4 regions of the Streptomyces sp. TLI_185 genome follow, and region 2 is predicted to be linked to each of the others. Evidence: riboswitches for the same ligand, from Rfam matches in the RefSeq annotation. Region 2 holds a riboswitch; each other region holds the start of a gene.

Region 1 (3,200 bases), 3.7 Mb from region 2:
ACGTCGGATCCGGCCCGCGGGTTGCGCGCCGCCGGCTTCCCTGCCGTCTTCCCGGTCGCCTTCCCCGCCGCCGGCTTGCGCCGTGCGCCGGCCGCGTCGCCGGTCCTGCCGCCCGCCTTGCCCTTCGGTTCGGGCGTCTGCGCCTTGCGGCCGCGGGAGCTGTTGACCGTGCGGCCGCGGACGATTCCGATGAAGTCCTCGACCAGATCCGTGGTCGCGTCCTCGGGCCACGCCAGGGCGACGCTCGACTCGGGGGCGTCCACCAGCGAGCGATACGTGAGGTCCTTGCGGTGGTACAGACGGGCCAGCGACTGGGGGACGACCACGAGGCCGACGCCCGCCGCGACGAGTTCCACGGCGTCCTCGGTGGTGGCGGGCCGCTCGAAGGCGGGCTCGCCCGGCGGCCGGTCCCAGTCGAAGACGTCGTCGAGGGGGTGGAAGACGACCTCGTCCGCAAGGTCCTGAACGGTCACCTCGTCCGCCGCCGTGATCACGTGATCCTTGGGGACGACGACGACCGTCGTCTCGGTGTAGAGGGGGATCGCGCTGAAGAACGTACGGTCGACCGGCAGCCGTACGAGTCCCGCGTCGGCCTCACCCGCGCGCAACACGTCGGATGCCTCGGCGGCCGGTACGGCGAGGAGGTTCAGCGGGATGCCGGGCTGGCGCTCGTTCCAGATCCGCACCCACTTGGCGGGCGTCACCCCCGGGACGTACGCGAGCCGGAACGCCTGGGATTCTTCCGAGCCTGTCACCAGGCCAGGCTACCGGCCGTGGTCAGAGGTCTCGAACATGCTCGATACCCTGGACGGCATGAAGTCGCACCAGAGCACCCAGACGATGAAGCCCGCGACCGCGGCGAAGAAACTGGGTGTGTACCTCGAGGCCACCCCCGCCGAGTTCCGGGAGGGTGTCGTCTCGCGAGCCGAGCTCGACCAGCTCCAGGCCGAGCCGCCCGAGTGGCTGCGCGAGCTGCGGGCGAACGGTCCGCACCCCCGTCCGGTGGTCGCGGCGAAGCTGGGCGTCTCCATCGCGGGTCTCGCCCGCGGCGGGATCACCGAGGCGCTCACCACCGAGCAGATCGAGGCCCTGAAGCAGGAAGAGCCCGAGTGGCTGCAGAAGGAACGCGCCACGCAGGCCGAGGTCCGCAAGGAGGCGGCGCGCATCAAGAAGCGCAACGCCGAGCGCGAGGCTCGCAGCGACGGCCCGCGTCCCTGACGCGCCCTGCTCGCGACGGTCGGTCGCCGTCCGGATCCGCAGCGTGCACGACACACGGATCTGACGGTGCGTCACGACGAAGGTCACAAAAGCGTATCGGACATTACGGCCATCAACCTTCACACGAGCCGCACAAGTTGGCTAGCGTGGCGTCAGGCCGCACGAGTTCCTCCGGCGAACCCCGCCGGGACGCGTGGCCTCCGCCGAATCCGGTGCGCCCTCGTGGCAGCCGGAGCCGGGGACCCAACCGAACGACGGGGTGAATCGGCCCAACTGCCCGCCCGGGCAGGGGCCGTAGGGCATGCCTTCCGGAACCGACCGCCCGAACCCGACAGCTAACTCGGTAGGCGGAGTACGGAAGGAGTACGGCTCCCATGGCGCCGGATCGACCATCGCGCGCCGGAGGCTTCGGCCTGCCCGGTATGCGCAATTCCGCTCTCGCGACGGCCGCCCTCACCTCGGTGGCCCTGTTCTCGCAGACCGCCGACGCCGCACCGACGACGGGGGACGAGGGCCCGAGCCGGGAAGCCGTCCGGCAGCGGGTGAGCAGCCTCTACGACCAGGCCGAGTCCGATACCGGCAACTTCAACTTCACCCGGGCCCAGTTGATGGGGACGCGGCCGCCCGCGGCGCCGGCCCGCGAGCGTGGCCGCTCGGACCCGGCACTCGACTCGGTGTCCCGGCGGTGGTTCGACGGAGTGCGTGCCTCGCTGGGTCCGACGGTGCCTGCGGTACTGCCGGCCGACCGTACGCCGGCCCGCCAGGCCGAGCCGCGGCCCCCGCGCCCGGCGGACAGCCGTACCCCCGCCCTTGAGCTGGAGGCGACCGTCCGGCCCGTGGCGGAGCTGCCCTCCGCGGAGTCCCGCCGTCCGGTGGCCGAATTGACCGCCGGACCCACGGCCCCGCTCCCCGCCGTCCCGCAGCCCCGCCAGGAGGCCGCCCCCGCGCTGCCCACGGCGGCCCCCGAGTCGAAGCAGACCTCCCTGCGCAGGTCCAAGGAGCAGAGCCAGCGCAAGATCGCGGCGGCCAGCGAGCTGCTGTACCGGTACACCGCGCGGCAGACCTCCGCACCGCGCCCGGCTGTTGAGGCCATGCCGGCCCAGCTTCCCTGGCAGGACCAGGCGGAACAGACCCGCCGGGCGAACGAGGAGGCCTGGCGGCTGCAGCAGCCGACGGTCCTCGACATGGGCGCGCCCCCGGCCGGGGAGCAGCGCATGCAGCCGTCCGTCCTCGACACCGGCATACCCGCAGTCGGGGAGCAGTTCATGCAGCCGTCCGTGCTCGACACCGGGGTACCCGCGGTCGAGGAGTGGCGCATGCAACCGTCCGTGCTCAACACGGGCGAAACCCCGGCCGGGGATTGGCGTACGCAGCCATCCGCCCTCGACACCGGCACAACCGCGGCCGAGGAATGGCGCACCCAGCCATCCGTCCTCGACACCGGCATACCCGCGGTCGGGGAGCAGTTCATGCAGCCGTCCGTGCTCGACACGGGCGTAACCCCGGCCGGGGATTGGCGTACGCAGCCATCCGCCCTCGACACCGGCATACCCCAGGCCGGGGGATGGACCATGCAGCCGTCCACCCTGGACACGGGTGTGCCCGCCGTCGGCACCTCCGCCGTCACCAAGGCGGACAGGGCGATCGACTTCGCCCGTGCACAGATCGGCAGGCCGTGCCTGTGGGGTGCGGTCGGGCCGGAGTCGTACGACAACGCCGGGCTCACCCAGGCCGCCTGGCGGGCCGCCGGGGTCACCCTGCCACGCACCACGTACGAGCAGGCGAGCGCCGGCACGGTGATTCCGCTCGCGGAGAGCCGCCCCGGAGACCTGATCTTCTTCAACGACAACTTCAGCCACGTCGGCATCTGCACCGGCAACGGCTTGATGATTCACGCGCCCGGCCCGGGCGCGGTCATCCGCGAGGACTCGGTCCACTACGCCGGCGAAGCCGCGGTCCGAATCGCCGTACGTCCCGCGTGA
Region 2 (3,200 bases):
GCGCTGCTGATCGTGGGCGGGACCTGCTACGACTACCTCACGCCGTCGCGGTTCACGGCGGGCCCCCTCTTCACCGCCGCCCCCCTGGTCGCAGCCCCGCTCTACTCGCGCCGGGGCACGGTCCTCACCGGCATCGCGACCGTCCTGGTCGTCACCGCGATCCACGCCGAGGTGGGGATCCTCCTCCAGGTGGAGGCGGTCACCGAGCTGGCCACCGTGGCGACGGTCTCCGTCCTGGCCGTCCTCATCAACCTCCTCGTCCGCCGCAGCCGCGAGGAGCTCGCCTCGCAGCGCGAGATCGCCGAGGCCACCCAGCGCGCCGTGCTGCCCGACCCCGCCGAGCGGATCGGAGGGTTCGCGATCGCGGCCCGGTACGAGGCCGCGCAGGAGGACGCGTTCATCGGCGGCGACCTGTACGCGGTGCAGGACAGTCCGCACGGCGTACGGCTGGTCGTGGGCGACGTACGCGGAAAGGGGATGGGGGCGGTGGCCGCCGTGGCCGTCGTCATCGGGGCGTTCCGGGAGGCCGCCGAGCAGGAGGCCACGCTGGAGGCGGTCGCGCAGCGGCTGGACCGGGCGCTGGCGCGCGAGGCGGCGCGGCGCGAGGGCATCGAGTTGTTCGAGGGGTTCACGACCGCCGTGCTCGCCGAACTCCCGCACGGCGAAGGCGTCGTACGCATCGTCACGCGCGGCCACCCTCCCCCGCTGCTGCTGTGCCCGGACGGCACCGTGCACACCCTGCACACCCGTGAGCCCGCCCTGCCGCTCGGCATGGGCGAGTTCGGGAGCTGGCCCGACCGCGCGGAGGAGACCGCCTTCCTCAGCGGGGCCACGCTGCTGCTGTACACCGACGGGCTGTCCGAGGCGCGGGACGAGCACGGCCGGTTCTTCGAACCCGCGGACCGGATCGCCGGCCGGGTCTTCCACGAGCCCGCGGCGCTGCTCGCCACCCTCGCGCAGGAGGTGCGCCGGCATGCCGGGGAGGCCATGACGGACGACATGGCGCTGCTCGCCGTAAGACGACCCTGAGGTTCCTGAGATTCCTGAGGTGCGGTCAACTCGCCCGTTTTTCGCCGTTCATGCGCCGTACGTCCAGGTCGGAAAGGTTAATGATCAAGCGGAACACCTTGGAATCGGCACCCCGGGTCTATTAACGTTCGATAACGCAGCGCGGTCGTCCCAGCCGTCACAAGAGGCGGCTCCGTGCGCACGCGCCGAATCCCGCAAGGGAACCGGGGAACCACCACCCTGGGGTGAATCGCGCTGATACCGCCGTGGCAGCACGGCAGGTATACGCGCGTAGGAGACCTTCCTGCTCCGAACCCGTCAGCTAACCCGGTAGGCGAGAAGGAAGGAAAGGAGCACGCCCACGTGGCGTCCAACCCGCCTGCCCCACAAGCCCCGTTCGCGCCGAGCACCGAGCCCTTCGGCTTCGCCGTCCGACGCACCGACGAGGGCCCGTGGGAGGAGTGGAATCCCACCGAGGAGTCCATCGCCCCCATCCGCGGCCGGCACCGCGTCGCCAAGCAGCGCGGCGGGGGACTCGCCCGCAGCTCCACGGTCCTGGGCGTCGGCGTCATAGCCGCCGTCGGCGCTGGCGGCATGGCCAGCGCCAACACCGGCAAGCCGCCGGTGTCGATCTCCATGCCCGATCTCGGCTCCGTGAGCCACGTGTTCGACGGCTCCTCCGATTCCCCCAAGGGTTCCGCGACCGCGCTCAGCGACGTCGCCACCACCTCCGAGGGCACCGCGCCGAGCGCAAAGGGTGCCGGTGAGGCGCTGCGCGACCGGATCATGGCGCAGGCCGAGTCGCAGCAGGTCCAGATCGACAGCAAGAGCCAGGCGGCCACCGAGGCGGCCCTCGCCAAGCAGATCGACGACGCCGCCGCCGAGGCGGAGCGGGAGGCCGCGGCCAAGGCCGCCGCCGCGAAGGAGAAGGCGGAGGCGGCGGCCAAGAAGGCGGCCGAGGCCGCGAAGCTCGCCGAGCTGGCCAAGCAGTTCCAGCTGCCGGTCGTCTCGTACACGATCACCGGCACCTTCGGTCAGGCCGGCTCCATGTGGTCCTCCGGCTACCACACGGGCCTCGACTTCGCCGCCCCCACGGGCACGCTGATCAAGGCCATCCACTCCGGCACCATCACGGAGGCCGGCTGGGCGGGCTCGTACGGCTACCGCACGATCCTCACCCTCGACGACGGTACGGAGCTCTGGTTCTGCCACCAGTCGTCGATCAGCGTCAGCGTGGGCCAGAAGGTCAGCACGGGTGACGTCATCGGCCGCATCGGCGCCACCGGCAACGTGACCGGCCCGCATCTGCATCTCGAGGTCCACCCCGACGGCCAGGCCACCGGCATCGACCCGATGACATGGCTGCGCAGCAGGGGCCTCAACCCCTGAGATCCGTATGTTCCTCGTCCGGCTCCCGGAGTGCCGTAGTCCGCTTGTTTACGGGATCTTTGCGCCCGTTGCGGAAGACCGGCATCCGGGGCGGGCGTTGACGTAAAGCATGACTTCTCCTTCTCTGCGCAAGCTCGGCTCCTCCGGCCTCGAGGTCTTCCCGCTCTCCCTGGGCGGCAACGTCTTCGGCTGGACCGCCGACGAGGCCACGTCCTTCGCCGTCCTCGACGCCTATGCGGCTGCCGGCGGCAACTTCGTCGACACCGCCGACTCCTACTCGGCCTGGGTCGACGGCAACCAGGGCGGCGAGTCCGAGACGATCATCGGCAAGTGGGTCAGGGCGCGCGGCAACCGCGACGACGTGGTGATCGCCACCAAGGTCAGCCAGCACCCCGAGTTCCAGGGCCTGTCCGCCGCCAACATCAAGGCCGCGGCCGATGCCTCGCTGCGCCGCCTCGACACCGACTACATCGACCTCTACTACACCCACTTCGACAAGCCCGAGGTGCCGGTCGAGGAGATCATCGGCGCACTCGACGAACTGGTGAAGGCGGGCAAGGTCCGGCACATCGCCGCCTCCAACATCACGCCCGACCGGCTCCGCGCGTCCCTGGAGTTCTCCGACCGCGAGGGCCTCGCCAAGTACGTGGCCCTGCAGCCCCACTACAACCTGGTCTCGCGCGACACCTACGAGGGCGAGCTGCAGGACCTGGCCGCGCGCTACGGCCTCGCGGCCGTCCCCTACTTCTCCCTCGCCTCCGGATTCCTCACCGGCAAGTACCGCCCGGGCGCGAAGGTCGACA
Region 3 (3,200 bases), 2.5 Mb from region 2:
GCGCTCGGCCTGCTCGCCGACGCCCTCAGGGCGCCCGCGTTCGCCGACGGCGAGGTCGAGCGGCTGGTCCGCAACCGCCTCGACGAGATCCCGCACGAGCTGGCCAACCCCTCGCGCCGTGCCGCCAAGGAGCTCTCCAAGGAGCTGTTCCCGGCGACCTCGCGCATGTCGCGCCCGCGCCAGGGCACCGAGGAGACGGTCGAGAAGATCGACGCGGCGGCCGTACGCGCCTTCTACGACCGTCACGTCCGGCCCGCTACGGCCACCGCCGTCGTCGTCGGCGACCTCACCGGCATCGACCTGGACGCGCTGCTCGGCGACACCCTGGGCGCCTGGACCGGCTCCAAGGCCGACCCCCGCCCCGTGCCGCCGGTGACCGCCGACGACACCGGGCGCGTGATCATCGTGGACCGTCCCGGCGCCGTCCAGACGCAGCTGCTCATCGGCCGCGTCGGCGCCGACCGGCACGACCGCGTGTGGCCGGCCCAGGTGCTCGGCACGTACTGCCTCGGCGGCACCCTCACCTCCCGCCTGGACCGCGTCCTGCGCGAGGAGAAGGGCTACACCTACGGTGTGCGTGCGTTCGGCCAGGTCCTCAGGTCCGCCCCGGACGGCTCCGGTGTCGCGATGCTCGCCATCAGCGGCTCCGTCGACACCCCGAACACCGGCCCGGCGCTGCAGGACCTGTGGACGGTGCTGCGCACGCTCGCCGAGGGCGGCCTCACCGACGCCGAGCGCGACGTCGCCGTACAGAATCTCGTCGGTGTGGCACCGCTGAAGTACGAGACCGCGGCGGCCGTGGCCAGCACCCTGGCCGACCAGGTCGAGCAGCACCTGCCCGACGACTACCAGGCGACGCTGTACCAGCAGCTCGCCGCGACCGGCACCGTGGAGGCCACCGCGGCGGCCGTGAACGCCTTCCCGGTGGACCGTCTGGTGACGGTTCTCGTCGGGGACGCGGCCGCGATCAAGGAGCCCGTCGAGGCGCTCGGGATCGGCGAAGTCACCGTCGTGGCGGCCGAGTAGAGGCACCCTCAGCGGCACGCGCGCGTAGGGGCCCTGGTGACTGATGCGTCACCAGGGCCCCTCAATGTCCGAATTGAGGGAGAGGTTGCCTGTCTGCCCTGTGGCATGCGCTACAAAAGGCGTGATCCGTTTGGGGATTGAAAGTGCTCCCGCTTAGCGTCGTCCGGGCTGTCCGTCAGGCACCGCGCCGCATCCGCGGCACCGGACAGTCATCGCCGAGTCCCCGTACGGCGCGAGCCAGGGGAGCCGGGGACCCATCGCAGTCCCTGGGGTGAATCGGACGCCCGCGCGTGCAGCGAGGGGGTCCGTAGGAGACCTTCCTGCTCCGAACCCGTCAGCTAACCCGGTAGGCGACAGGGAAGGAAAGGACCAGCCACTACATGGCGTTCACGCGCGCCACCGGGAAGCACCGTCGTCCCACGCGGATGCACCGCACCACCACCCGCGCCGCCGGGGTCGCGGCCCTCGCCACCACCGGCGTCATCGGCACCCTGGCAGCCCCCGCGCTCGCCGCCGACACCTCCGTCGAGCAGACCGGCCTCACCCCCGTGATCAGCATCGGCGACACGATCGCCGACAAGATCGACGCGCAGGCCGACGCCCAGAAGCAGGCCGCCGAGGAGGCCGCGCTCAAGAAGGCGGCCCAGGAGGCGGCACGCGAGAAGGCCGCCGCGAAGGCCAAGCAGGAGCGCGAGGCCAAGGAGCGCGCCGCCCGCGAGGCCGAGCGCAAGCGCCTCAACACGTTCGTGGCGCCGATCTCCAACTCGTACGTCTCCACCGGCTACCAGGCCAGCAGTTCTCTGTGGTCCTCCGGCAGCCACACCGGCATCGACTTCCACGCCGCGAGCGGCACGACCGTCCACGCCGTCGGCTCGGGCACCGTCGTCGAGGCGGGCTGGGGCGGGGCGTACGGCAACCAGATAGTGATCAAGATGGCCGACGGTACGTACACCATGTACGGCCACCTGTCGTCCATCGGTGTCTCGGTGGGCCAGACGGTCACCCCGGGCCAGCAGATAGGCCTCTCCGGCGCCACCGGCAACACCACCGGACCGCACCTGCACTTCGAGGCCCGTACGACCTCCGAGTACGGCTCGGACATCGACCCCGTCGCCTATCTGCGTTCGCACGGCGTGAACGTCTGACGACGGATCGCAAGATCTACTGAAGCCCCGGCTCCCGAGCCGGGGCTTTCGGTGTTTCTGTCGCCCCGCTGTCCAAAAAATATCCATGGATTCCGGCCCGCCGTCGGAAATTCCGGCTCCGTGCAATAGAGTCACCGATACACGTCAATCATCGACGTTTCACGGGGATTAAGTCGGAGGTCGGTCATGCGTATTCCGGCGCACTCGGTGTGCACGGCGATCCGGGACGACATCGTCGCCGGTGTCTACGAGCGCGGCAGCCGGCTCACCGAGGAACTCCTCGCGCGCCGCTACGGCGTCTCGCGCGTCCCCGTGCGCGAGGCGCTGCGCACCCTGGAGGCCGAGGGCTTCGTGGTGACCCGGCGGCACGCGGGCGCGTGCGTCGCGGAACCGACCGAGCAGGAGGCCGCCGACCTGCTGGAGATGCGCATGCTCCTGGAACCGCTCGGGGCCTCCCGGGCCGCCCAGCGGCGCACCGATGCCCATCTCAAGGTCCTGCGCGGCCTGGTCAGACTGGGCCAGGAGCGGGCCAGGAGGGGCAACAGCGAGGATCTGCGCTCCCTGGGGGGCTGGTTCCACGAGACGCTCGCCCAGGCCTCCGGCAGCCCCGCGCTGACCTCGATGCTGACCCAGCTGCGCCACAAGATCGCATGGATGTACGCCGTGGAGGCACCCGCCAACCCCGTGGAGTCCTGGGCGGAGCACGGCGCGATCGTCGACGCCGTGGCCCGCGGCGACAGCGAGCGCGCGCGAGCGGTCACGACACTGCACACCGAGCGCTCGAGCGCGGTGCACCGGCTGCGGTTCGGCGGCCCGGAGCGGGCCAACGGTGTGAGGAACTCGCAACATGCCGTAAACATGTCGGGCCTGCGGCATTAACACGGGCGCCGTATACAAAGAGGGAACAATTCGCGGGGCATTATTTCCGCTGCCCGTGATCGGAAATTCGACCGCCCCTGTGCGGGAAATGCGAAGGGCTCGCCCGGCAATTCGGACGAGCCCTTCTGTGGTGCCGTGATCAGACGGTCT
Region 4 (3,200 bases), 3.7 Mb from region 2:
GCGGTCGTTCGCGCCGCCTTGCGACACGGGCGTCGCCGTGTACTCGATGACGTACGGCCCTTCGAGCCGCTGTCTGAACCAGACCGTCGCCCCGGCGGGTACGTCGACCTCCAGCACCCCTCGGGAGGCGGTCACGGTGCCGCCCTGCTCCAGTTCGACCGCCCACTTGCCGAGGCCGTGGCGGAAGTCGTCGCGGGCGATGAGGCGGCCGCGGGGCGAGGCAGTGGCGGCCGGCGCGGGGGCGAGGGCGGCCAGGGCGGCGCCGGCAGCCAGGGCTCCGAATGCTCTACGGGTACTCGTCACGGGGCGGCTCCTTCGGGTGCAGTGAGGGTGGATCCGAGAAGGGTGAGCAGGTGGTCGGCCACTTTGCGGTGGCCCTCAACGCGGGGTGGACGTTGCAGTTGAAGTCCCCGTCCGCCGGGGAGAGCCAGTCAGTGGTGTCGACGAACTCGGTGTGCGGGTCGGCCAGTTCACCGACCGCGGCGGCGATGCCGTCGGCGTGCGCTCCGCTGAAGGGGCCCAGCGCGAGAATGCGGGCGTGCGGCGCGGCTTCCCGCAGCCGGGGAGGTAGGTCGCGGCAGGCGGCCGGGAACTCGGCCGAGCCGAAGGCCGTGTCGCTGGTGGTGAGAAGACGTCTTGACGGACAGCTCGACGGCGTACAACTGCTTCCGGCCGTCGCCGACCTGCACGTAGACCTGGGCGGCCACGATCACCGCCGAAGCGATGCCGCCTGGCGGTGCGTCGACCGACGCCGGGCACGGGAACCTCCACAGACCTGGGAAGGCGATAGGGAAAGCGCTTTCATCGCTACGGAGATCACTGTGCCCTCACCTCCCCCCGCTGTCGACACCCGTGCAGCCCCCGCCACAAGAACGCAATACGGCAAACATGAGCGCAGCCGGACACACCGAAGGCCGGACCCGGGGATCGGGGTCCGGCCTTCGGCAGCGTGTCAGGCAGGTGGTTCCAAGGGGATGTCAGCCGACGCCGACGCCCTTCGAGCGGAGGTAGGCGACCGGGTCCACGTCGGAGCCGTAGTCGGGCGTGGTGCGGATCTCGAAGTGCAGGTGCGGGCCGGTCACGTTGCCGGTCGCGCCGGAGAGGCCGAGCTGCTGCCCCGCGGTCACGGTCTGGCCGGCCGAGACGGAGATCTGGGACATGTGGCCGTACTGGGCGTAGTACCCGTCGGCCAGCCTGATGACGACCTGGTTGCCGTAGGCGCCGCCCCAACCGGCGGAGACGACCGTGCCCGCACCGACGGCCTTGAGGGCGGTGCCGGTCGGGACGACGAAGTCGACACCCGTGTGGTAGCCGCTGGACCACATACCCCCGGGCACGTGGTAGCCGGTGCCGACGGTGCCTCCGGCCACGGGGAGGGTGAAGCCGGTGGGGGCGGACTCCGAGGCCTTGGTGGCGGTCGCCCTGCCGGCGGACGAGGACGTCTTCGAGGCGGACGAAGCGGACGAGGACGACGACTTGGTGGTGTCCGTCGCGGCCTTCCGGCCGATCGTCAGCTTCAGGCCCGGGTGGATCAGCGACGGGTCGTCGCCGACGGCCCGGCGGTTGTCCGAGTAGAGCTTGTGCCAGCCGCCGGAGACATGCTGCTCGTCGGCGATCCTCGAGAGGTAGTCGCCGGCCCGCACTGAATAGGTCCGCACACCCGCATTGCCGGCGGCGCTCTTCTGGGCCGCCTTCTTCGCGGTGACCGGAAGGGACTGGACGGCCTTTTCCGAAACCGTCTGGGAAGCGGACTGGGTTGTGGCGGCATGGGCGCCGGTGGCCCCCATGAGCGGGAGAGCGAGTGCGGCGCCACCGGTTCCGGCGACGGCGATGGAGCGGGTGAAGCGCTGGGGCTTCGGGCGGCGGTGTTTACCCTTCGCGGGCATGACGAATTCCTCTCCGGCGCCTGCGAGGTGAGCTGTCGGGTTCGGGCTGGAGATGCCCGGCCGCGCATGCGACGCGGCTTTACCCCTAGCCGTTCCGGAGACCGGAACAGGCAGTTGTACCTGTGGGTCCCCCGCTCCTGCCGTTCACGGGTGAGTTGTGCGGGCACCGGGCGGCGGCAGGATTGGGCGTCCGTCCGGATTGGTGGCGAACGTAAGCGACCAAGACGCAAAGCAACAAGTGCCGGTTCCCCGTGAATGCGTTTCTATTGATCCCTTGGGAGAAAACCCGGTAACCCTGCGTTGATTCGGGGGTGATCGTCTCGACCAAACACCCTTGTAAAGCACGTGAATTACGTGGACATGACGCGCCACGCACCGTCATGGATATGACGCTCCTCACGTGCCCCTGCTCCAGGATCCCCCATTCAGGAGCGAGTTGGAATAAAGAGGCAGAAGGAGCGCCAATCCGGACAGAAGACTCAGATACGCCGCAGACGGAAAACTGCCGCGTCGAGGTCACCACGCAATCCGGTACGCAGTCCGTGATGCAGCAATACGGCACCGCTGTGGATTTCGCCCGTTTCAGGGCATTCATACGAGGCTGTCGGGTCGAGGCCCCGCAGTCGCAGCGCCGGCACGGGCTCGCCGTGGCTCTGCGCCTGGAGCCAGGCGAGGACGACCGCCTCGTCCCCGCGCACATACTGCACCGCACTCAGTCCGCCCCGCGGCGGCCGCAGCCGGTAGAGGTCCCCGTGCTGCACCAGCGGCCGGATCTCCTTGTAGAGCGCCACCCACTGGCCGGCCTCGGCCAGCTCCTCCTCGGTCCACCGGGTGAGGTCCCCGCCGACCCCGAGCACGCCGGCCATGGAGCTCACGAACCGGAAGCGCAGCGAGCTGACCCGGCCGTTGAGCTGGGTGTTCGGGCTGTCGGTGACCCAGGCGGCCATCACCCGTGCGGGGTGGACCTGGCTGAAGCCGTGCTGGATGGCGAGCCGGTCGAGCGGGTCGGTGTTGTCGGAGGTCCACACCTGGTCCGTACGGCTCATGATCCCGAGGTCGATCCGTCCGCCGCCGCCCGAGCAGGACTCGAAGGCGACATTCGGGTGGGCCGCCCGCAGCCGGTCCAGCAGGGCGTACAGGGCGCGGACATGATCGACCCAAAGGCGCTGCGGGTAGGGCTCGCCGGGCCAGCCCGCATCGGTGAAGCAGCGGTTGAAGTCCCACTTCACATAGTCGATGGGGGCGCTGGAGAGGAGCGCGTGGAGCTGCTCCCACAGGTATTCCTGGACGTCCTCCCGGGCGAGGTTCAGTACG

The links. Region 2 has a riboswitch for cyclic di-AMP ahead of EDD92_RS22960 (M23 family metallopeptidase). Riboswitches for the same ligand answer to the same signal wherever they lie in the genome.
Positions count from the first base shown of each region.
Region 1: another riboswitch for cyclic di-AMP. It lies ahead of EDD92_RS50910 (C40 family peptidase); the one in region 2 lies ahead of EDD92_RS22960 (M23 family metallopeptidase).
Region 3: another riboswitch for cyclic di-AMP. It lies ahead of EDD92_RS34745 (M23 family metallopeptidase); the one in region 2 lies ahead of EDD92_RS22960 (M23 family metallopeptidase).
Region 4: another riboswitch for cyclic di-AMP. It lies ahead of EDD92_RS39975 (LysM peptidoglycan-binding domain-containing M23 family metallopeptidase); the one in region 2 lies ahead of EDD92_RS22960 (M23 family metallopeptidase).

Region 1 is NZ_RKRB01000001.1:1,350,020-1,353,219, forward strand. It holds gene EDD92_RS06145 (LysR family transcriptional regulator substrate-binding protein) at 1-755, opposite strand, end outside; gene EDD92_RS06150 (DUF5997 family protein) at 814-1,218, shown strand; cyclic di-AMP (ydaO/yuaA leader) riboswitch at 1,410-1,584, shown strand; gene EDD92_RS50910 (C40 family peptidase) at 1,593-3,200, shown strand.
Region 2 is NZ_RKRB01000001.1:5,002,917-5,006,116, reverse strand. It holds gene EDD92_RS22965 (PP2C family protein-serine/threonine phosphatase) at 1-1,029, shown strand, start outside; cyclic di-AMP (ydaO/yuaA leader) riboswitch at 1,203-1,360, shown strand; gene EDD92_RS22960 (M23 family metallopeptidase) at 1,372-2,397, shown strand; gene EDD92_RS22955 (aldo/keto reductase) at 2,507-3,200, shown strand, end outside.
Region 3 is NZ_RKRB01000001.1:7,522,983-7,526,182, forward strand. It holds gene EDD92_RS34740 (pitrilysin family protein) at 1-1,026, shown strand, start outside; cyclic di-AMP (ydaO/yuaA leader) riboswitch at 1,230-1,394, shown strand; gene EDD92_RS34745 (M23 family metallopeptidase) at 1,407-2,171, shown strand; gene EDD92_RS34750 (GntR family transcriptional regulator) at 2,358-3,050, shown strand; gene EDD92_RS34755 (HPr family phosphocarrier protein) at 3,190-3,200, opposite strand, start outside.
Region 4 is NZ_RKRB01000001.1:8,702,995-8,706,194, reverse strand. It holds gene EDD92_RS39980 (DUF6250 domain-containing protein) at 1-303, opposite strand, end outside; gene EDD92_RS39975 (LysM peptidoglycan-binding domain-containing M23 family metallopeptidase) at 978-1,886, opposite strand; cyclic di-AMP (ydaO/yuaA leader) riboswitch at 1,891-2,049, opposite strand; gene EDD92_RS39970 (alpha-galactosidase) at 2,366-3,200, opposite strand, start outside.